DNA from 3 places in the Paenibacillus cineris genome. Region 1 is predicted to be linked to each of the others. Evidence: predicted binding sites of a transcription regulator. Region 1 holds the regulator's gene; each other region holds the start of a gene.
The links. The regulator Rex, encoded in region 1, represses fermentation and respiration genes when NADH is low (regulators of the CRP and FNR family bind a similar motif). The targets are predictions, from matches to a motif close to TTGTGAAATATTTCACAA.
Positions count from the first base shown of each region.

Region 2: KI379_RS15215 (nitrate/nitrite transporter) is a predicted target of Rex. The motif match lies at 1,645-1,662, and genes of this name have one in related genera.
Region 3: KI379_RS13765 (cytochrome ubiquinol oxidase subunit I) is a predicted target of Rex. The motif match lies at 2,663-2,680, and genes of this name have one in related genera.

Region 1 covers NZ_BORU01000001.1:3,817,512-3,825,480, forward strand. The annotation lists gene KI379_RS17655 (hypothetical protein) at 1-264, opposite strand, end outside; gene KI379_RS17660 (cell wall elongation regulator TseB-like domain-containing protein) at 730-1,248, opposite strand; gene KI379_RS17665 (amidohydrolase) at 1,290-2,624, opposite strand; gene KI379_RS17670 (redox-sensing transcriptional repressor Rex) at 2,578-3,264, opposite strand; gene dinG (ATP-dependent DNA helicase DinG) at 3,381-6,242, opposite strand; gene KI379_RS17680 (tetratricopeptide repeat protein) at 6,396-7,025, opposite strand; gene panD (aspartate 1-decarboxylase) at 7,161-7,544, opposite strand; gene panC (pantoate--beta-alanine ligase) at 7,548-7,969, opposite strand, start outside.
Region 2 covers NZ_BORU01000001.1:3,270,303-3,278,271, forward strand. The annotation lists gene KI379_RS15215 (nitrate/nitrite transporter) at 30-1,583, opposite strand; gene KI379_RS15220 (response regulator transcription factor) at 1,744-2,391, opposite strand; gene KI379_RS15225 (sensor histidine kinase) at 2,388-3,473, opposite strand; gene KI379_RS15230 (GAF domain-containing protein) at 3,470-3,934, opposite strand; gene narI (respiratory nitrate reductase subunit gamma) at 3,985-4,677, opposite strand; gene narJ (nitrate reductase molybdenum cofactor assembly chaperone) at 4,664-5,242, opposite strand; gene narH (nitrate reductase subunit beta) at 5,235-6,770, opposite strand; gene KI379_RS15250 (nitrate reductase subunit alpha) at 6,760-7,969, opposite strand, start outside.
Region 3 covers NZ_BORU01000001.1:2,957,339-2,965,307, forward strand. The annotation lists gene cydD (thiol reductant ABC exporter subunit CydD) at 1-96, opposite strand, end outside; gene KI379_RS13760 (cytochrome d ubiquinol oxidase subunit II) at 164-1,180, opposite strand; gene KI379_RS13765 (cytochrome ubiquinol oxidase subunit I) at 1,177-2,541, opposite strand; gene KI379_RS13770 (TetR/AcrR family transcriptional regulator) at 2,921-3,520, opposite strand; partial or broken gene gap (type I glyceraldehyde-3-phosphate dehydrogenase) at 3,742-4,751, shown strand; gene KI379_RS13780 (NAD-dependent epimerase/dehydratase family protein) at 4,979-5,959, shown strand; gene KI379_RS13785 (heparinase II/III domain-containing protein) at 6,174-7,969, opposite strand, start outside.

The DNA.
Region 1 (7,969 bases):
TGTCCGGGTGCCGACGACGGATTTGCCTTCGGTGGAGATTTTATCCGCCAAATCAGCCAAATTTACATTCGGCTTCAAATCGAGTTTCAAATCCACCTGATCGCGGGTAATATTAAAATGTGCGTTATTCACGCCCTGATAATTGCTGACGATTTTTTGCAGCGGACCCTGCAGGGTCGTTTGCCGATAAAAGAACCAGCCGCCAAACAATACGGCAACCGATACAACAACAGTTATAATAATAGGCAATGGACGCAATTTCACTTGTTGTCCCCCTTTCGAAATGGTAAAGCAAAAAAAAAGTAAACTTTAGATGACAAAAATAAATATTTCGTTAGCGGTTCAAGTCCATTGGTCGGCCATCATGCTTCTGTTCCCGTCCGATTCGATGGATGGTTTTGCGCTTGTCGCGAAACACAACCATCTCTTCGTTAGATACACGCATCTGACAGCACTTCTATATACCATGTTTTTCAATAAAGAGCAGAAAAATCTTGTTCCAAGCTGAAGCGGGCTGCTGAATTTTACTGAAAAACGCTATCCTCTAATTAAAGTACAATCCGGGCTGTTCGTCATATATATCTCTTCAATACAAATAAGAGTATATCACATTGTATATACTAAATCGAAGGTAAAGTGTGAATATATTTTAAATATTATCCTTTGTAAGCCAAAGAACCCCATTTGAGGATGGGGTTCTTTCTGCATGATATGGCCGTTTAAACAAAATCATCGATTGGGCAGCGTGAACGGGCTGCCGATTTCCGCTCCGTCGCTGAACCGGTAAAATTGATAGTAATAGTGATCTTTCACCTTATAGAACAGCTGCCATACGTATTCTCCGTTATAGACACCCGGTACGAGGCGCATATCTTTAATGCCGGGAATGGAGCTTTTGATTTTGGCCTTCATCTTCTCTTTGGACATACCGCTGCTCAAAAGCTCTTGATGCACGGTATTCTGGCCTTCCTTGGGTTTTCCCTGATCGGTGAACTGCACCCAGACCATGACCTCCTGGCCCGTCTTGTTCGTCCCTTCCACGACCCAGTAGATGCTGTTCTGGTCCCACACCGACTTTTGGGCATCGGCGACCGACACGATTCCGGCTTCCTGCTTCGCTTTGGCAATAGCGGTGTCCTTTTCGCTCCATTGATCCTGCAGCACGTAAATAAAATAACGGTAAGCGCCGAAAATGATCAGCAGCAGGGCGACAATGCCGAGAAAGATCCATTTTTTCTTGTTCTTCAACCTGAACTTCCTTTCTGAAAGGTGAGCTAATCATCCCGGTCTTATCGGGAGAGAAGACCTTCAAAAGCCGCTTGGGCTTCCCTGCGGATGCGTTCCTCGTCCAGGGTGAGACAGCTGCCGTGCTTCACGACCTGCTTCCCGTCCACCCAGACATGCTCAACGTCCTTCGCGCTGGCCGAATAAATGACGTGTGAAATGAAGTCCGTACGCGGCAGAAAATGAGCCTGATCCGTGTTCACCGCGATAAAATCCGCCTTCATCCCGGCCTCAAGTGCACCGACTCCCTCCAGGAACAAGGATTGGGCTCCGTAGATCGTGCCCATACGCAGCGCTTCCGCCGCGGGAACCGCCGTCGGATCTCCCGAGACGCCCTTATGTATCAAAGCGGCAAGACGCATTTCTTCAAACATGTCCAAATTGTTGTTGCTCGCCGCACTGTCGGTTCCCAGGGAAACCGTAATGCCTGCCTGCATCATGTCGGTAACGCGGGCCACACCGCTCGCCAGCTTCAGGTTGCTGCCAGGGTTGTGTGATACCGTCACATGATGCTTCGCCAAAATGTCGATTTCCTCGTCTGTCAAATGGACCGCGTGTGCCAGAATCGTCGGCCGTGAGAACATGCCGAGCTTCTCCAAATGAATCGCCGGACGCGTTCCATAATCGCGTACATTCTGCTCCACTTCCGCCTTGGTCTCCGACATATGCGTATGCATCGGCAGATCCAGGTCATGCGCCGCCTGAACGAACTTCTCGATAAAATCAGGAGGGCATGTGTACGGGGCATGCGGAGAAATCATCGCCGTGATCCGGCCGTCTGCCTGCCCGTGCCAGTCCTTGGCGAACTGAATGGCTTCGTTCAGCTTGTGCCGCTGCACATCCTCCGGGCACAGACCGATGACACCGCGGGTCAGGGCAGCGCGCATGCCGGACTCAGTCACCACTTTGCCCACCTGATCCATATGATCGTACATATCGAGGAACGTCGTCGTGCCGCCTTTCAGCATTTCGAGCACCGACAGCGAAGTCCCCCAGTAAACGTCATTGGACGTGAATTTCGCTTCCATCGGCCACATTTTTTCCTGCAGCCATTCCTGGAGCACCATGTCATCCCCGTAACCGCGCAGCAGCGACATGGCCGTATGTCCATGGGTGTTGATCAGGCCCGGCATAAAAAATAAATGCGTGCCGTCGACGACCTGTACGCCTTCCTCCAGCTGCGGCTCCTCTTCACCGATATAGGTGATGCGGTCGCCCTCAATGACCATCCAGCCGTGCAATACCGGCTGCTCCGGCCGCAAAACGGCAAAGCTGCCGTTCTTGATGGCCCATTTAGGATTGGCGCTCCGGCTGCTGGAGCTCTTCAAATTGTCCGTCATCTTCCGTGTCGTCCTTTCCGTTGTTCAAATAATAAGCGAGGCTGAGCAAATCCGTCGTAAAATCGGCAGCATGGATCCGGATGCTAGCCGGCGCCTTCAGAATCGTCGGCGCAAAATTCAGAATCGCCTCGATCCCGGCCGCAATCAGCTGATCGGCGACGTTTTGTGCTTCGAAATCCGGGACGGTAATGATCCCGATCCGGATATTTTTGCTTTGTATCGTTTCTTTCAGCTCATCCATGGCCTGTACCGTCAAGGTGTTGATCCGTGTGCCGATTTTGGACGGATTGGCGTCAAACACGGCCACGATCTTCATATTTTCCTTCAGGTAAAAGTTATAGTTGGACAAAGCTTGACCAAGATTCCCCGCTCCGACCAGCACCGCGTTGATCTGCTGATCCAAATTCAGAATTTGACGGATCTTCTCGATGAGATAGGACACGTCATACCCTATCCCCTTACGGCCAAAATCCCCGAAATACGCCAAATCCTTGCGGATCTGCGCCGGGTTGAGATCCAGCTTCTGCCCGAGCTCCTGGGAGGAGACTGTGGCCACCTCCCGCTTGTTCAGCTCATTTAGATATCTAAGATATATAGGCAATCTGCGGACAACCGCCTCGGATATTTTCTCCGATTTCATGCATGTTCCCCCTATTGAACGGCTTGAATATTTATTTGGTTATATAGATTGAACTAAAGTTTTGCATTGAATTTCCTGTTCTAACCGCTTTAGTTCAATCTATCTAATGGACTCATTTAAGACACACCGTCCTGATGAAGCCATTCAGAGATGCGCGGAACCATCTGGTCTGTCTGCATATGCTCCATTTTCGGTCCAGGCAGCGAGTACAGGAAGTACTTCCCGTAATACGATTCGATAACGCGCGTATCGTATACGATGACGATGCCCCGGTCATGGGCGGTGCGGACCAGCCGCCCGAAGCCCTGCTTGAAGCGGATGACGGCCTGCGGGACCGACAGCTTCATGAACGGGTTCTTCTTCTGGCGCTGCAGCAGCTCGCTCTTCGCTTCCACCAGCGGATGGTTCGGCGGCTGAAACGGGAGCCGGACGATTGCCAGGCAAGTCAGCGCTTCACCCGGGATGTCCACGCCTTCCCAGAAGCTGCTTGTTCCAAGCAGCACCGAAGCGCTGCTGTCCGTAAACCGCCGGATCAGCTTCGTGCGGCTGCCGCTGTCTACGCCCTGTCCAAGCACGGCGATGTCGCTTTGTGCAAGGGCTTCTTTCAGCGGCTCGTATACCTGGCGCAGCATGCGGTATGAGGTGAACAGCACCAGCATCCGGCCGTGGGTCGCGATCGCGGCGTCCGCTAGTGAGCGGGCCAGCGTTTCGACAAACAGGGCGTCCCCGACGCTTCCCTTCACGCTTGGAAAATCCCGCGGAATGACGAGCAGCGCCTGGTCCCTGTACCGGAACGGGGACGGAAGCTGGACCGTCACAAGGCGTCCGCTGTCCTGGTCCTCCTGCAGTCCGAGGTTATCGATCATATACTGGAACGATTTATCTACGGATAAGGTGGCGGACGTCAGGATGACGCTCTTTTTCTTATCAAAAAACAGTTCCTTGAGCTGCTTGCTGACGTCAACCGGAACAGCGTACAGCTGGAGCGATTTGCTGCGGAAATGGCCGCTCGCTTCCATCCAGTACACGACGGTTTCGTCGTTCAGCGTCATAAAGAAGCGGAGATTCTCCCGCTCGGAGCTGAGGTCCTTGAGCAGCCCGCCGATATCGGTGATCAGGCTGTCGGAACCGTAATCATCCTGCTCCTCCTTGTATTCGGCCAGCATCTTTTCGCCTTTGCGGACGATTTCCCCCACCGTGACAAAGATCTGGTTTTCGAGCGCCGCCAGCGTCTCCCACTCTTTCGGCTTTTTCCCCGGCTGAAGGCGCAGCGTATACTGGCCGCCGTCGCCGGGAGCAGCGTCGCTCCGTTCCGGAAGCAAGTTGAAGAGCAATTCGCTCAGCTTGTCCCAGTGCTCTTTGACATCGACCAAATCCTCGCTCATCCGGTCGATAACGGCGGTCCATTCACCGGCCTGCTCATAGGCCGACGATTGAAGCAGCTGGCGAAGAGCCGGCAGCTGCCCGCTCCGGGCGTCCTTATAGAGCCGTGTCAGCGTATGGACGACCGTAAAGTACTTCAAATGAAGACCGAGATGCTTGCCGGCAACGTCTTCCAGGTGATGGGCTTCGTCGATCACGAGCCGCTCGTAGGAAGGCAGCAGCTGATGGCCTGCCTTGACGTCCGTAAACAGCTTGGAATGGTTCGTTATGACGACATCTGCGATTCCGGCTTCATGCTTGGCCCGGTGGTAATAACACTTGCGGAACCAAGGACAGGCACGGCCCTGACAGGAGTCCGAGTCGCTGCTTACGGTCTCCCAGAAGTCTCCCGCACGGCCGCCGAGGCTCAGCTCCTCGTCATCACCCGATTCGGTCTGGGCGAGCCAGACGATCATCTGGGCGGCTGTGATGGTGTCTTCCTTCGGATTGATAAAGTCTCTTCTGTTTATTTTATGTTCAAATTTTCTCAAACACAAATAGTGCTGTCTGCCCTTGAACACGGCAGCCTTGAAAGGAAATGGCACGACCTGTGTCAAGAGTGGGATATCCCGCTCCCGGAGCTGCTCCTGCAGGTTGATCGTATGCGTGCTGACCATCACCTTCTGGTCCTGCTTCACGCTCTGATAAATCGAGGGGATCAGGTAGCCGAGCGACTTGCCCGTCCCGGTCCCGGCTTCGATCAGTAGATGCTTGTCCTGATCCAGCGCATTCATCACCTGGTCGAACATGATCGTCTGCGGCTCACGCTCCTCGTAATGAGGCATAATATCGCGCAGCCGTTTTTCGATCTCGGCCAAATATTCCTTAAACTCGACGCCTTTGAGCGGATTGTCGTCCACGTCGTCGCGCGGCGGGGCCATTTCGGTCCAGTCTTCCACCTTAAGCGCCAGCTGGCGGTAAAAGGTGTGGCTGTTCAGATCTTGAGCGGGTTCCCGCTCCTTCTCCTGGCAGAGACCGTCGAAATACCAGCCGAGGTCGCTGTCCTCATCGGCAAACAGCTCGGCCAGCCGCTGCAGCGTAATCAACGGCAGGCTGTTCAGCTCATCCAGGCACTTCAGCAGAACGTATGCCGTCGCCAAAGCGTCGCTGTCGGCCTGATGCGGCCGGTCATGCTGAAGACCGAAGTGTCCGGTCACCATGCCCAGCTGATAGGAAGTCAGCGAAGGGAAGCATATTTTGAGCAGGTCGAGCGTGTCCAGAATCCGCCCAGAGAACGGCAAATAGCCGCACCGGTCGAGTGCGTTTTGCAAAAAATTAAAATCGAATGCTACATTATGCCCTACCAGGACCACGTCGTCGAGCAGCGGCACGAGCTCCATCATCATTTCTTCCAGGGCCGGAGCTGCGGCCACATCCTCATTCGTAATGCCGGTAAGTCCCGTAATAAACGGAGGGATTTCGATACCCGGGTTGACATAAGAGCCATACACCTTTGAAATCGTCCCATCCTCTTCTATAATGGCAAGTCCAACTTGAATAATTTCGTCTGCGGACTGGTTGCCTGTCGTTTCGAAGTCAAGTACGGCAAATTTCATGATTCCTAAATCCTTTCGTCCAGTCTCCTTAACAGCATAACAGAAGATTTCACATTTGAAAATTCAAGGAAGGAAAAACTTGAACTTCCGGTTCTATAGAAAAAGACGACACCCGGCGCTTTCCGTGCAGCGGGCATCGTCTTCTCACATGCATTACATCAGCGATATTAACTGGCTTCCATAATGAAGCTGACCGCACTGTTGCTGGCAAACCTGCAGATTCATGAGCGGATCCGGGAACGAGGGATCATGCGAAAGCGCCAGCGTAAAATAATCCTGGGCCTTGCCAAGCTGCCCTTGCATCGCCTCGACACAGCCAAGCGCATTCAGCACCATCGCCTTCAGCTTGGGATGCTGGGCAAGCGGCAGAATCCACTGGAAATGATGGCGGGCTTCCGCCGGCTCCTCCAGGTGCAAATACGCCATAGCCAAGTACATCCGGGCCAAAAAGCTGTCGGGGAATTCAAGGATCACCTGCGCAAATTGCTGGGCCGCCTGCCTGTACATCAGCAGCTTGAAATATCCCTGCCCCCGGATAAAGGAATCCATCTCGACCTCGGGCGTTTCATGCTGCGGAAATACAGGGGCGATCTTGGCCTGCTCCCGGAAAGCGCCCATTTTCTCTTCAAAAGACAACCATTCTTCTATGATGCCGTCGCTCATCGTTTTGAGCAAATTCCACTTTTGGATCAGCTGATGCTTTTGGGCCTCCTGCGCTGTGGGGTAATGTTTCACGATTTCGTCTAACATGTTGTTCATTTCCGCGAATACATGCTGAAACATGGCTGCATCCCACCTTAAACAAAAATGAAATCAGTGCGGTCACCTGAACTCATTTTTTGTTAACCCGGGCTTTTTCATTCCCGCTCCGGGCTGCCATTCCTTGTCTTAGCTTCCCCGCGCATACATGACCAGTCCTTAAATAATCGTGGCGTGAACCTCTTTGCTCATTGTATTCATCGGCTTGTTGGATTCATTCACAAAAACTACCGTCGGCTTGTGGCTTTTGATTTCCTCATCGGACATGACGGCATAGGATATAATAATGACGGTGTCACCGGGCTGAACCATGCGGGCTGCCGCCCCGTTCAAACAAATCACACCGCTCCCGCGGGGACCTGGGATGACATAGGTTTCCAGACGCGCCCCGTTATTGTTATCCACCACTTGGACCTTTTCGTTCTCCAGCAGGTCGGCGGCTTCCATCAAATCTTCATCGATCGTTATGCTTCCCACATAATTCAAATTCGCTTCGGTTACGGTCGCACGGTGGATTTTGGATTTCATCATCGTTCTGTACATCGGTCAATTCGCCTCCTTGGGATTAAATAAACGGTTATCGATCAGGCGCGTCCGACCGAAACGGACGGCTAGTGCCATCAGGACGGCCTCGTCCTTCCGGCTGATTTCTTCGTCATCGGGATAAGGCTGAAGCCCTGGGAAAGACACGACCTCGGCGTATTCGATATCGGCCAGCGGAGACTGGCTGATGACGCGCTGCAGGAGGTTTCGAATGTCCCCGGCGGTTATCGCCGTCCCCTCGCTCACAGCGGCCGCAGCCTCGCGCAGAGAGCGTGACAGCACAAGCGCCTGCCGGCGTTCCTCTTCGCTCAGGTACACGTTGCGCGAGCTTAGAGCTAGGCCGTCTTCCTCACGTACGATCGGGCAGGGAACAATCTCTACGTTCATGTTGAGATCCTGTACCATCTGCTGAAGCACGGCGACCT
Region 2 (7,969 bases), 550 kb from region 1:
TCGTATAGCCGTACATGCTTCAGCCCGCTTTATCCTTGCAGCTGCGGACTGCTTTTCAGCTTTGAGCTTCCGCCTCCATAGCGGTCGTTTGTAGGCTTGTTCGTAATATCGCTGAACGTTCCGACATATTGGATAACGTCTCCGGCATCATCTTTAACTGCATTAATGATTAATAACTCTAAATACTCCTCGCCATTTTTTCGACGGTTCCAGATCTCCCCCTGCCAGCTTCCCCGCTCCTTGATTTCCGCCCACATGGTGCTGTAGAAATCACCGGATTGACGGCCGGACTTCAGGATGCTCGGATTTTTGCCGATCACTTCCTCCTCCGTGTAGCCCGTCAGCTTCGTGAATGCCGGGTTCACGGCATGGATCTTTCCGCTCAGGTCCGTCACGAGAATGCCTTGCCCTGTGGAATTGAACACCTCCGAGGAAACGGCCAGTTTATCTTGATAAAACATCCAGACAACGATGACAAGGCTGGCGAGCGCTACCTGGGATAGCGCCATGAACCCGATGGAATACTGCCCGGTCACCGAATGAATGAAGGAAAGCATCAGCGGCGGGAAGAAGCCGCCAAGGCCGCCCATCATCGACACGATCCCGTTCACGATCCCCGCCTGCTTGTTGAAATACAGAGGCACCAGTTTAAAAATGATCCCGTTGCCAAGTCCGGCGCCTACCGCGATGGTTAAGCAACCCACGGTATAGAGGCCGATCGACGGAGAGAACGCCAAGATGATGGCTGCAATCGTAAGCCCGACGAATACACCCATTAGCAGGAACAGCGGCTTAAAACGGTCCGCCAGCCACCCGCCCACCGGTCGCAGGAAGGTCGCCACCACGATGAAACCGGCCGTGCGCATCCCCGCATCCACCTTCGCCAGCTCAAAATTCGTAACCAGGAAGTTGGGAAGGTATACCGTAAACGCAACGAACGAACCGAAGGTAATGAAATAGAACAATGAAAAATACCACAGCTTATCGTTTTTATAGACGCCTTTGATCTGCTCCATGAGCGGCGTTTTGACCTTCGTTTCTTTGCGGTCACCCAGGAATACGTTCAGCACCGCAAACGCGAGCAGCAGAATTAAATACAGCTGGACGGTACGCTCCCACCCGATTTGCGTAGCAATGACAGGTGCGGCAAAGGTGGTAATGGCTGTACCGACATTGCCCATTCCATAAATTCCATTGACCAAGCCCAGCTTTTCTTTCGAATAATATTTAGGGAGCGAGGTGACACCGACCGAGAAGACGGCTCCTCCGATACCCAAGAACAGGCCGCCGATCACAAGATGCGTAAAGGATGTGGCCGTGCTGATAAAATAAACCGGGAACAGCAGTAGAATAAAGCTTGCGATAAACACGATCCGTGCACCCAGGACGTTGGCGTAGTATCCCAGCGGCAAACGGAGCACCGAGCCAAGCACCACCGGGATCGCGGTCAGGATCGCCAGCCGGTCGGCCGGGATGGATATGTCCTCCCGAATGAACGGCAGCAATGCGGAAATGATGACCCATACCATAAATCCAAGCACCAAATTCATCGTCTGCAGCGGCAGCTGCGCTTTTTTGATCATTTCAACCACCTTTTCTGAACATGATAAATGGCTGACTTCATTGATCCCCATGCCTTATTGTACGTGACGATATTCACAAAGATAATAGGGAAGTTCCCTGAATTCGTCAGGGGAACTTCCCTATATTCTGTGGCTGGAACACCCGGTATCCTTAAAAATGCTAGAAATCCAGCAGTTTTTTCTTTAGTGCATACTCCACCAGCTCCGGCCGGCTTTTCAGGTTCAGCTTCTCCATAATTTTGGCCTTATGGGCCTCCACCGTTTTGACGGAGACATACAGCTTCTCCGCAATCTCTTTGTTGCCGTAGCCTTTGGCGATGAGCGGCAAAATCTCGATTTCCCGTGGGGAGAGGCTGTTAAACGGATCGTTGTCCGCGCTCTCGCTGTCCTTTTTAATATACTCCCGAACCAGTGACGTGGCCATTTGCGGATGGATGTAGGTTCCTCCCTTGTGCACCATCCGGATGGCCGAGACCAGCTCTTCATCCGGCGCGTTTTTGAGCACGTAGCCGGAGGCGCCGTTTTTCAGCACATGGAACAAATAGTCGTCGTCATCATACATGGTGAGGATCAGTATTTTCGTATTCGGAAAATCATTGCTGATCTTGCCCGTGGCAATCAGACCGCTCTCGCCCGGAGGCATGCTGAGGTCCATCAGCAGCACGTCCGGTTGGTGCTTGGCCACCATGGCGTAAGCCTCCATTCCGTCAGCGGCCGTCGCGACGACTTCCATATCCTCCTGGTAGTTCAGAATCATGGAAAAGCCGCTCCGGACCACCGCATGATCATCCGCTATGACAATTTTCATCGTGTATCGGTCTCCCTCTCCCTCTCGTTATCCTCTGAACACGGAATGCGCAGCTCCACCTTCGTCCCTCCACCGATGGCCGAATACAGCATGAACTGGCCGCCGACAAGCTCGGCGCGCTCACGCATCCCGTATAAGCCGAGGCCGGTGCCCTTGGCTTCATTCTCATTCATATTGAATCCGGTTCCGTCATCCTTGACGGTCAGCTGCAGGACCCCGTCCTCTTCGCATAGCCGGACATGCACCTCGTCGGTACCGGCGTATTTCAGCGCGTTCAGGACGGCTTCCTGGCATACGCGGTAGACCACGGTCTCGATCTCGCTGCTGTATCGGGCTGCGGACAGCTCCGCCGAGAAATCGACGAGCAGGCCGTAGTTTTTCTCGATCCATTTGAAATGCGAGCGGAATGCCGCTTCCAGTCCCAGGTCATCGAGCGAGGCCGGCCGCAGCTCCACGGACAAATGGCGGATGTCGTCCAGAAGCCGCGTCAGCGACACTTCGGTCTGCTGCAGCTTCTTCAGTACATCTTCGCCAACCTCCATATATTTGACCACGCGCAGGTCCACAAGCGAGCTGAGCAGCTCCTGGGCGACACTGTCATGCAGTTCCCGGGAAATCCGCTTTCGCTCGTCCTCCTGCGCTTTAATGACGTATTTCAGCAGATTCGAGCGCTGGAGCATTTCCTGCGTCTTCTGCTGTTTAGTCAGGTCCAACAGCATGAGCACGCGGATTCCCCGCTCCTCGTCAATGGTATGATAGCTGGCTGCATAAGGGACGACGCCTTCGCCCCGGGTTTGGAGATAGACCTGGAACGAGGAAAAATCCCCTTTCGGATAGTCCAAATAGCATTTGGAGCACGAAATCTGGTCTTTTTCATCCGTGTAGCCCTTGCAGGCCTGGCAGAAGGAATCGTCGACGCCGGACTGCATCCGTTCGATCACATCGATATCCAGAATGTTCTCCGCGGCCGGGTTCATGGCGACGACGCTACCTTTTTCATCGATAAAAAAGATCGCCTCCATGCTGTTCGCATACATCTTCTTCAGCAGATCATTTAAATGTTCATCTGTCATCCGAATCAAGGCTGTCCCACCTCCCCCGCATGAAAAGCGCCAAATTCCCTGCCAAGTCCCTCCTGGAACTGGTCGAAGGCTGCTTGGGTCAGGCGGTTCTCTGCACGGTAGCCCACCAGCAAGACGCCTTGAACCCGCGCTGCTTCCCACAGCGGGATGGCCCCGAGGCTCTTCAGCTGCTCCGCCACGATGATCGGATAATTAAACAAATCCCGGGATTCGATATCGGTGTTCACATTTTGGATCAGCATCGGCTTGCCGGTTTTGAACACGATGCCCGCAATGCCTTTCCCTGAATGCAGGATAATCCGCTTATAGCGATCGTTCATGTTGCCGGAGGCATATTGCCAGGTCAATACGAATCGGTCCTCAGCCGGCTGAACCAGAGCCAGGGACACGAAATCGAATTGAAACCGGTCCCGGAGCTTTTCGATTTCCGCTTGGTATTGATAGTTCGGCTGATTCTTCATGGCCATAGCTCCCCTTGATGTAGAAAAGAAGGCTGTTCGCCTTCTTTGGTCTACGATTCATAATTGCGGTGCTTCCTATAAAGGATATATCTTCTGCCTACATAATTCAACGGAACGCTCCATACGTGCACGAGCCGGGTAAAAGGCCACAGCGCGAAAATCCCGAATCCGGCCAGAATGTGAATCTTGAACGACAGCGGCACATTCATCATCAGCGCCGCATCCGGACGCAGCATAAACAAATCCCGGAACCAGACAGAAATGCTCTCCCGGTAGTTGAACTCCGGCTGAACAGCGTTCGTCACCAGCGTGCTGTACATGCCCATGAACACGATGAACAGCAGCAGCACATTGACGATCATGTCCGACGCGGAGCTGAGCCGGCGGACATGACGGATCGTGAACCGGCGCGAGGTCAGCAGAATCATGCCGCTCAAGGTCAGCAGGCCAAAGGCGCTGCCGATATATACCGCGCCGATATGGTACATATGGTCGCTGACTCCCGCCGCTTCCATCCACGATTGGGGAATGACCAGGCCGGCGACATGGCCTCCGATCACGGGGATGATGCCCAGATGGAACATCAGGCTGCCCAGCCTCAGCTGCTTTTTCTCGATAAACTCACTGGACTTGGCCGTCCAGTTGAACTGGTCGGTACGGTACCGGTAAATATGTCCGACGACAAACACCGCGAGGCACACATAGGGGAATATGACCCATAGAAACTGGTTAATCATGCTCATGCGCCTCCGTTTCCTGCTGGATACATGCTTTAAATGTTTCGCGCAGGCCGCGGATCAGATGAGCGTACGGACTGCCGGACTTCTCCAGCGCCTTCAGCAGATGGTAGGTGCCGTCCTTCATGACCGCCAGCATGAGATCCAGGCTCTCTGCCGCTTGCTTTTCATGCCCCTGCCAGTTGGCCGCATAGACGAATTCGCACATGAGGGGCAGGTAATCGGACAGCTCGGAGCCGGCGATATCGAGGCCGTACAGCTGATACGTCTCCTTGAGCTTGGCCAGCATTTGCCCCCTGTCCCGGCTGTCCTCAAATTTATGGAAGGTCATGTACAAAGTCGTTTTTTTCTGAAAATCGAACGTCTGAACGTACATCTCCTCGATCTGCTCCATGCTGTATTCATGCATCAGGTCCCAGAATGTACGGACCGAAGGATAGGCCGGATGTTTGGAGTCCAGCGACTCCGCCAGCACAGACGGGTGGAAATCCAGCTTCTCCGGGTAAGTCAGCATCTGGGCGAAAAATCCGAATACGGTTTGATCGTTCTGCAGCTTTTCGAGATTAATCACGCCAGATCCCCCCATAGAAATTTTCTTCGTACAGTTCCTTGCCGGTTTTGCCCTGCGGGCTTGCCGGTCCGCAGCCGCTGCAGCCCATGCTGAAGCCTTCGAGGCCTTGGGAGCGGTACACATCCATATGGCTTTCTTTGTGCGATGTCGGTACAACAAACCGGTCATCGTATTTGGCAATGGCCAGCAGCCGGTACATCTGCTTCATTTGACCTGCCGTCAGGCCGACCCGCGCCAGCCGCGCTTCGTCAAATTCGGCACCGGACGACTGGGCCCGCATGTAGGAGCGCATCATTGCCATCTTCTGCAGAGCATCCTTCACCGTTGTCGTATCCCCTGCCGTCAGCAGGTTGGCGAGGTACTGAATCGGCGTGCGCATCTCCTCGATCGCCGGGAAGATCATGTCCGGATTTTCGATCGAATCCCTGCCTTCAAAGTAGTTCATGATCGGGCTGAGCGGCGGCACGTACCATACCATCGGCAGCGTCCGGTACTCCGGATGAAGCGGGAAGGCCAGCTTGTATTCGATGGCGAGTTTATAGACCGGCGAGTTTTGGGCTGCCTCGATCCATTCCTCGGACAGTCCGTCTTTGCGCGCCTGCTCGATCACCGCCGGATCATGCGGATCAAGGAACAGGCTGCATTGCGCCTGGTACAGATCCTTTTCATCCGGCATCGAGGCCGCTTCCTGCACGCGGTCGGCGTCATACAGCATCACACCCAAATACCGGATGCGGCCGGTGCAGGTCTCCGAGCATACCGTCGGCAGCCCTGCTTCGATTCTTGGAAAACAGAAGGTGCACTTCTCGGCCTTGTTCGTTTTCCAGTTAAAGTACACCTTCTTGTATGGGCAGCCGGTCATGCAGTAGCGCCAGCCGCGGCAAGCTTCCTGGTCCACGAGCACGATGCCGTCCTCGTCCCGCTTGTACATTGCGCCCGAGGGGCAGGACGCCACACAGCTGGGGTTCAGGCAGTGCTCGCACAAGCGGGGCAAATACATCATGAACGTCTGCTCGAAGTTGAACTTGATCTCTTCCTCGATCTTTTCGATATTCGGATCCTTCGGACCCGTTACATGGGCGCCTGCCAGATCATCCTCCCAGTTCGGGCCCCATTCCAGGTTCATCGTTTCGCCGGTCACCGCCGATTTCGGGCGGGCCACAGGCTGATGCTTCTTCTCACCGGAGTTGGTCAGATGCTCGTAGTTATAGGTCCATGGCTCGTAGTAATCCTTCATTTCCGGCATATCGGGATTGTAGAAAATTTTGCCGAGCGCGATTTTGGACAGCTTGCTGCCGGATTTCAGCTGCAGCTTACCCTTTTTCAGCGTCCAGCCTCCCTTGTATTTCTCCTGGTCCTCCCAGCGTACCGGGTAGCCGACGCCCGGCTTCGTTTCCACATTGTTGAACCACATATATTCCGCGCCCGGGCGGTTCGTCCAGGTGCTCTTGCAGGTGACGCTGCACGTATGGCAGCCGATGCATTTATCCAAATTCATGACCATGGCGACTTGCGCTTTAATCTTCAAGCCAATCCACCTCTTTCATTTTGCGGACAGCCACGTACACATCCCGCTGATTGCCGATCGGTCCGTAGTAATTGAATCCATAGCTGAGCTGGGCGTAGCCTCCGACCATCTGGGTCGGCTTCACGTGAATTCGCGTCGGTGCGTTGTGACTGCCGCCGCGGTCCTTCGTGATTTCCGAGCCTGGCACGTTGATGTGCTTATCCTGCGCATGATACATATACATCGTGCCTTTCGGCATCCGGTGGCTGACGACGGCACGGGCGGTGACGACGCCGTTGCGGTTGTAGACTTCCAGCCAATCGTTGTCCTGGATGTCGTTTGCCGCCGCATCGTCATTGTTGATCCATACCGTCGGCCCGCCGCGGAACAGCGTCAGCATGTGCAGGTTATCCTGGTATGTGCTGTGGATGTTCCATTTGCCGTGCGGCGTCAGATAGCGGAGCACGAGTGTGTCTTTACCGCCGGTAATCTGCTTGTCGCGCGGACCGAATACCATCGGCGGCAGCGTCGGCTTATAGACCGGCAGCGCTTCGCCGAATTGCAGGAAAATTTCGTGATCGATATAGAAATGCTGTCTGCCCGTCAGCGTCCGGAAGGGCACATGCCGCTCGATGTTCGTCGTGAACGGCGAATACCTTCTCCCCATTTTGTTCGAGCCGCTGAACACCGGCGTCGGGATGACTTCCCGCGGCTGGGCCGTGATGCTCTGGAACGTGATGCGCTCCGCCGCGCGGTCCGCGGAGATGTCTTTCAAGCTTACGCCGGTGTCATTCTCCGCCGACTCCCAGGCTCGCTGTGATACTTTGCCGTTCGTCGCCGAAGAGATATGAAGAATGGCGTCCGCCGCATTTCTGGCGGTATGCAGCTTTGGCAGGCCGTTTTTGATCGTGTCGTCGTCATAGCTTCCGTTCATGCGCTTCAGCTCTTCGTACTCCTCGGCCACCGAGAAGCTGACGCCGTGCGCCCCGATTTTGCCTGCCGCCAGGCTCGGGCCGAGCGTCACGAATTTATCGTAAATTTTCGTATAGTCGCGTTCGACAACGGTCAGGTTCGGCATCGTTTTACCCGGAACCGCTTCGATCTCGCCTTTGCGCCAATCGAGCACCTTGCCGTATGGCTGGGCGATTTCGCTGATCGAATCATGCGCCAGCGGGCTGGCCACGAGGTCCTTATATACGCCGGGAAGATGCGTTTTGGCC
Region 3 (7,969 bases), 860 kb from region 1:
GGCTGTACCAAGTGCAAAGGATATGATGCCAAGAAGAACAACATATTTTCGTTGTGCAGACATGTGTTGAGCAATGAGGTTTTTATTTCTCTTCACGTAAAAACTCTCCTCCTTCCGGAAAGTGGCCTTGAGGGAATATTCCCGTAAGAAACAATGTACTACTCTATTTGTTTCCTTTCACATAATCCGCATCAAACAGAAAAAGCCTGAAGACCAAGATCAATGAAGGAACTAAGAGACACATACCACCGATAAATGCCACAACCAGTGCGAAGCCCATAGACGAAGAGGTGACACTACTTTGAATGGTGATGTATGGATCAAGAATGTAAGGATATTGCCCAATGCCGTAAGCAAAAAAAGCACAGAAGAATTGCAGCATGATGCATATAAACGTCATCCCGTAACGGCCTCCTCGGTATAATAACCACATGGCAATCATGAAAAAGGCAACGGAGAGCGCGAGCAGCCACCATAAATCCATCATATTTTGGAAATGCCGCTCATTGTGCTGACCCAAAAAAATAAATGCTGTCAGTGCGATAACGATTGTAGGCGTGCTCCAAAAAAGCGCATAGGTTCGCATCAATTTTAATGCAGCATGATCTTCAGCACGCGAAGCGTAAAAAGCGAGAAAAGCAGCGCTAATGAATAAAACAGATACGATAGCCAGTCCAACGATGCTCCAAGACAGTGGACTGCTCAAGAGTGCCCAGTAATCCAACGAGGCCGTCTCTCCTTGTTTCAAGATAAATCCGCCTTCGGATAATGTCAGCGCCACTGACAAGGAAGCAGGAATAAGCACTCCGGTTGCTCCATACAGAAACAGATAAACCATATTATGTTTGGAGCCATAATTTTCAAATGCATAGAATGAACCGCGTATAGCGAGCAAAATGACCGCAAGACTTCCTGGGACAAGCATGGCTGATCCATAATAATAGGAGGTTTCCGGGAAAAAGCCGATGATGCCAATGTAGAAAAAAACGAAAAATACATTCGTGATTTCCCAAACTGGCGATAAGTAACGAGAAATCAGTTTATTGATGACATGATCCTGTTTGGTTAAACGAGCATAAAAGGCAAAGAAACCTGCGCCAAAATCAATGGAAGCGATGATGATATATCCGTACAAAAACAACCAGAGCACGGAAATTCCAATCAATTCGTAATTCATCATGTGTGCTCACCCTTCAATGTTGATTTGTCGCTTGCACGCTGCGTCCACGTCTCCATCTCAACTTCAGCCGGATTGTTATAGAACATGCGACGAAGCACAAGAACACTAACGGTTCCCAATACGATGTATAGTAGAAGGAAAAAGAAAAAAAGGATCCTGACGCTTGGGGATGTCGTAGCCGCTTCCTCTACACGCATATATCCTCGGATAATCCAAGGCTGCCTGCCGAGTTCTGCGTAAAACCACCCCAGTTCAACCCCTAAAAAAGCAAGCGGTGCTCCTAATGCAATCATTCGCAGTATCCACTTGTTGAGTTCGTTACGCTTTTTCCAAAATACAAATAGGAAATACAGAAAGGAAATGCCTAAGAATAAAAATCCAATGGTTGCCATTAAATCGAAAAAATAATGAACCACGAGTGATGGTTGTTCATCGATAGGAAACTCATTAAGACCCGTTACTTCTGCATTGAAATCTCCAAAAGCCAAGAAACTCAGAAATTTGGGAAGGTGGAGTGCTCCTATAATTTCATGCTCAGCATTAAGCCACCCTAAAAATATCAAATCTGCGCCGCTTTCCGTTTCAAAATGCCATTCGGCAGCCGCGAGTTTTTCAGGTTGATGTTCGGCCAAAAACTTAGCGGATACGTCTCCGGCTAATGTGTTTACTAAACTGAACAATAAAACGACAGCCATCATCAGCTTTAAGGCTTTTTTGTGGTATGCTGAAACCCCTTTTCGAAGTATTGCGAATGCAGCAACACCTGCCAGCAGAGCAGCTCCTGTTAAATAGGCCGAACTTAATACATGAAACACCTTGGAGAATGTTGCCGTACTCAGCATGGCTTGAACGGGGTCAACGGCCGTGAATTGTCCAGCTTCAAACGTAAATCCCCCTGGTTGATTCATAAATCCGTTAACCGTCGTGATAAATACTGCTGACATCCCTGCACCGACGACAACAGGAATCGTTAGTAACCAATGCATCATCGGGTTTTTAAACCGTTCCCACGTGTACAGATATATCCCAAGGAAAATGGCTTCAAAAAAGAAGGCGAACACTTCCATAAACAACGGAAGCGCAATAACATTTCCCGCAAGTTTCATGAAATTGGGCCATACCAAGGAGAGTTGTAACGAAATTGCTGTTCCTGTGACTACGCCTACTGCAACAGAGATAACGAACCCTCGTGACCACCTCTTTGCCATTAGAATATAATGAACATCTTTCTTACGAATACCGATAAACTCGGCGAGTGAAATCATTAATGGAATACCCACGCCAAGTGTCGCGAAAATAGCGTGGAATCCTAGTGTCATTCCAGTCACGAGTTTACTCCATAGCACCGTATCGATTCCCATATTAACTTCCTCCCTTCCACGCTGTTCCTGTACACAAAATAAAAAATGAAAACATCAGGTTTAGACGTAAAACCTTACGACCTACGGGGGCTAACTTATGCTCTGCTCCTTCGTGAATAAAAAGAGAACTTTTTCACATAGTAAGTTGGCATTTCCCCAAATGTGTGAGAAATGCAGTTGAAAGATTACAAAACCTGATATTTAAAATTTATTATATATTCGACGTTTAGCCTTGCAATCGTGGTCACACCTTCTCCTCTAAACGTTCAAGTAAAAATCAATTCTTTCTTACAACTCCGTGAAAAATACAAAAACCACCCGTTTGGGCTATTGCATAAGACAGCTGCCCAATTCCCTTCCGATGTGCCAGTACACCAGATTAACAGGTCTTTAGGCAGCATTGCTGCAAATAGGATGAGAAGATTTGTGTATTCATTAGCATGTGCTTGTTATCCCCATCCAACTTGCTGAGTAAAATCCCTCCTTCCAACAAGGAAAATGTAAATGATGCTAGCGCATCCACATCCAGATCCTCCCTAAACTCCCCAGCTTGAATGCCGTCCCGAATAATACTTTTCATCATATCCAAGAAGGTATGCATCCCTTGCCTTGCCTGACCACAAAGCTCCGAATGAGTATCGTCACTTTCTACAGCTGTATTCTGCATGGGACATCCGCCAATAAATGGCGGATCGTCGACGACATTCTCATAGACACGAAAAAAAGCAACCAACTTTCCTGACGCAGACTGCTCTTGATCGACCGCTTCAGAAAATTTACTGGCGACCATACTGGCAGCATAATTGTAGGCTTCAAGCGCGATCTCGTCTTTACTGGCAAAATGTCGATAGATGCCCCCCTTCTTAATTCTTGTGTCGGCAATAATATCGTTTAGCGATGTACCGGCATATCCTCTCTGGTTAAAAATTTCAGCCGATTTCATAATGATGTGTTCCCTTGTTCTGTCCCCTTTTTTCATGAGCTCCTCCGTATGAACCGTATTTTATTTCATTTGTTTTAAACGAATTACCCAATTCGTCCTTGCAATTCACTCATATCATGCTAATATAAAAAATACCGATCGGTCTCTTTTCGCATTATACAGTAAGCCATTCCAGAATGAAATAGCGCTGGGTCATTTTTATTCCATTGCAGGCATCGGCTTGTTGGAATAAATAAAACTTATAGGGGGATTTTTCAGTGACTGTAAAAGTAGGTATAAACGGTTTTGGACGAATCGGACGACTCGCTTTTCGCCGAATTCAAGATGTGGAAGGCGTCGAGGTTGTAGCAATTAACGACCTTACGAACGCTAAAATGTTAGCACATCTGCTCAGATATGATACGACGCAAGGCACTTTTCACGGTGACATTGAAGTCCATGACGGAACCTTCAAAGTAAACGGCAAAGAGGTTAAGGTTTTGCTAAGCGGAATCCTGAAGATCTTCCTTGGGGTGAGCTTGGCGTTGATATTGTTCTCGAATGTACAGGCTTCTTCACCACAAAAGAAAAAGCCGAGCTTCACCTGAAAGGCGGAGCGAAGAAAGTCGTCATTTCCGCCCCTGCTACAGGCGACATGAAGACGATCGTATACAACGTGAACCATGACACCCTGGACGGAACGGAAACCGTCATTTCCGGCGCTTCCTGCACAACCAACTGCCTGGCCCCTATGGCTAAAGCTCTGCACGACAAGTTCGGTATCCAATCCGGGCTGATGACGACCATTCACGCATACACGGGTAACCAGAACACGCTTGACGCTCCGGATCCAAAAGGCGATTTCCGAGCTGCTCGCGCCTCAGCGGAGAACATCGTTCCCTACTCCACCGGTGCTGCAAGAGCCATTGGCCTGGTTCTTCCAGAACTGAAGGGCAAACTGGATGGGGCATCTCAACGTGTACCTGTACCAACAGGTTCCGTGACTGAACTCGTTGCCGTTTTGAATACCAAGGTAACGGTTGAGCAAGTTAACGATGCGATGAAAGAAGCTTCCGATCCAGAAACTTTCGGTTACACGGAAGACGAAATTGTATCTTCCGATATCAAAGGCATCACATTCGGTTCGCTCTTCGACGCCACGCAGACGAATGTTCTGACCGTCGGTGACCAGCAATTGGTGAAAACCGTAGCTTGGTACGATAACGAAATGTCTTATACAGCCCAATTGGTTCGTACGCTGGAGCACTTCGCTAAGATCGCTAGATAAATATTCAAAAGATGGAGAGAAGGAAAATTCTATGAAGGATGCACCCCACAATACGATGATGCCGATTCGGTGATAGCGCTCTGCGAAGGCTGGGACGCTGCATCCCTGCTTCACGTTACAGATCGCTGCGCAAGGTGGAACCTCCCACTTCTGCGGTTCTTGAGCAAATCCGCGGCGGCGCCATGCGGTCTCTCCTGAATTCCGAACCGAAAGGATGATCACTCACAATGAAAATTCTCGTCACGGGAGGCACCGGCTTGCTCGGCAGCCGCATGATCCCGAAGCTCGTGGAGGATGGTCACCAGATATTCGCCCTCACACACTCTGTATCATCTCACGCCATACTCAAGGCCATGGGTGCGAGGCCGGTCGATGCCGATCTCGAAAGCAGCACGCCAATCGTGTTACCGATGATCGATGCGGTTGTGCATGCTGCCGCCCTTTTCCGCTTTTCAGGGCCTCGCGAACCCTTCTTCCGTACCAACATCGATGGCACCGCAGCCTTGCTGAAGGCAGCCGAGTCCGCCTGTGCGAAGACATTCGTCTACATCAGCGCGGCGGGGATCCACATGGATAACGGCGGTACGCTCATCCGCGACACCGATGAAAGCGCGCCGACTTTCCCGAACCACTTCTCCGCCTACCTGGCGAGCAAGGCACGGGCCGATTCATTGGTTCTGGCAGCCAACAAACCCGGCTTTCGCACGATCGCGCTTCGCCCACCGGCTATCTGGGGGCCTGGTGATCCGTTTAGCCGAGCGCTTTCCGAAGCAGTCGGATCTGGACAGTTCGCGTTCATCGACCGTGGCGATTACCCTTTTTCAACCTGCCATGTGGACAATGTGATTGAAGCCATACAATGCGCTCTTGAACGCGGAGAAGGCGGCCGTGCCTTCTTCATCAAAGACCAGGAAGGGCACACTTTCCGTGAGTTCGTCGCCTCGCTTGCGAACTTGCAGGGCCTGTCCATCGATAAGGTGCGTTCGATGCCCTACTGGCTCGTCTCTGCCATTGGCCGGCTGTTCGACACGATCTGGGCCGTCAATCGGAAAGACGGCGATCCGCCGATCTCGCAATCGATGATACGCATGATTGGGCGTGAGTTCACCGTCAACGATACCGCTGCACGTCGAGAGTTAGGCTATGTCGGAAGAACTTTACGCGATGCTGGTTTGCAAAGCTATGAGGAACCATCTGCTCGACGATAGGGCTTTGGAGGGCAAACGACGGCAATCGATCGTAGTTGTTCTCTGGACTGGCTCTTTTGGCCAATTTGGTAGGCAGCGTCTGACGAAGATAAGCACTACAGGATCATCAAAAAACCTATTAGCGTAATAAAAAATGGAGCAGTCGCCGACGGCGATATGCTCCTCTATTGTTTAACTAAAGTCTCCGTTAGTATAGTGAGATTACTTCATGCCACTATCTGCTTATCCTGATTACACACTCACCCCGATCGGCGGGTATAATGGCTGTAAGCTTCATCCGATACAAGGCATCTCCCCATATCTCTCTCATGATTTCGTCCTCGAGTAAAATTTTCTCTACTGAGTACGCATACATTTCGCTGTCATATTGTATTTTTACCCTATTGTAATTTTTATCTTGAAGGATAATATATCCATTTTCTTTGCTCTGAGGAGGGTGAGGCGTTATTAGAATCTGTGTGATATCATCCGTCACTTGATTTAGAAGAAAATTATCACTGATTTCAATATTCGGGGACAAATCACGATAGAAATGAACTGATCGTATCCAGCTTCTTATTCCGGCGAGTTCGGGGTAGGCTCCCGCGAGATTCATGGATAACGATGTAACTTTATCATTCAGGTTATACTCGACTTCATCGGCCCTAAATTGTCTTCCGTCCTGTTGATGAACGCCATTTACCATAGGGAGATTGTGATATCCGGATTGCATCGCCCATAGGGTATACCGCTCCGAGAAAAACGATTTAGATGTATAGGCCAATAATCCGGGATCAATTATCATCGGGGAGCCATTACAATATACAATGAATTGTCCAATGTCATTGTGATTATGGCTTTCACCATTATGCCCGCCCTTGGCAGCTAGGAATAACCCTTTGGACGAACCCTCCTGCTCTCGTGCCACCATGACTTGAATGCTGTCAAACCATGCATCTCGAATATAAGGAGATTTTCCGGAATATTGCTCTACTTCCGTATAATTAAATAAAGCCGGCAAAAGGCGAAACATGGATGAAAACTCTAAGCGGGTCCCTTCTTCCCGCTTCATTCTCTGGACCCTTGCTCCAAGCTCACACAACCTCGAATCTCCAATGCGGCGTCCATACCGATATGTAAGTTCCGCGGGGATATGGACTTGTGCCTGGCTGTCAGCGAAGTTGACAAAATACGAATCATCGATAAAAGCTTTGTAAATATAACATCCTAATTGCCTAATTTGAGGTTCTTGGTATACATCAATTTTACCGCCGGAAACGCCGTGAAGAAGTTCCAGACTATCAAAAATCGTTCCTCCGGCATACATCCAATACTTCGGGCCTTCCTCACAACCGCCGTCTGAAGGGAGTCTATGTAGATACATATCTAAGCTTCGCATCGCCTTGACCACCGCTGCTTCCCGTCGATTGGGGTCGTCTTCCAACAGCAAAAACGCCGCTAAGCAGTTTGAATTGCACCATGAATTCCAATTGTTCAGCATCTTCTCCTGATTGAAACCCATCCACCAAAAATCATTCCGCTGTAAATAAGGATCCAGAATCCTCCTTTTCACCTCGTGCTGTATACGCTCGCTTACCATAATGCTTATTCCATCCAATTTGGTTTTCAGCAGATAATAAGTCCATGCAAGCAGCGCGGCCGTCTCGGCAGAGAATAATTCAATGATCTGATCCGATATGTCTGGAAGTGGATCCTGCCTCTTCATCATATAACCGTGGCCAGGGATCCCCCAGAATGTTTCTTCACATATACACCATATTCCGTTTATGATATCATCCATGAAGCGTCCCTGATTTTCAAAACATTCGGCGATGACTAAAGAAGCCAGCACCTCTCTTCTTTTCCACGAAGCATTGTCAAAATCGACCCGATTACCCGTTCTGCTATAATCCATATATTGAGTGGCAGTTATAGTAGGCCATGCATAATGAAGCTTACTTGTGGCTTCATTGATCCAAAAAGACCTAAGATTCAATGGTAGCTGGTTCCATTGATTTCGGTCTTCGATTG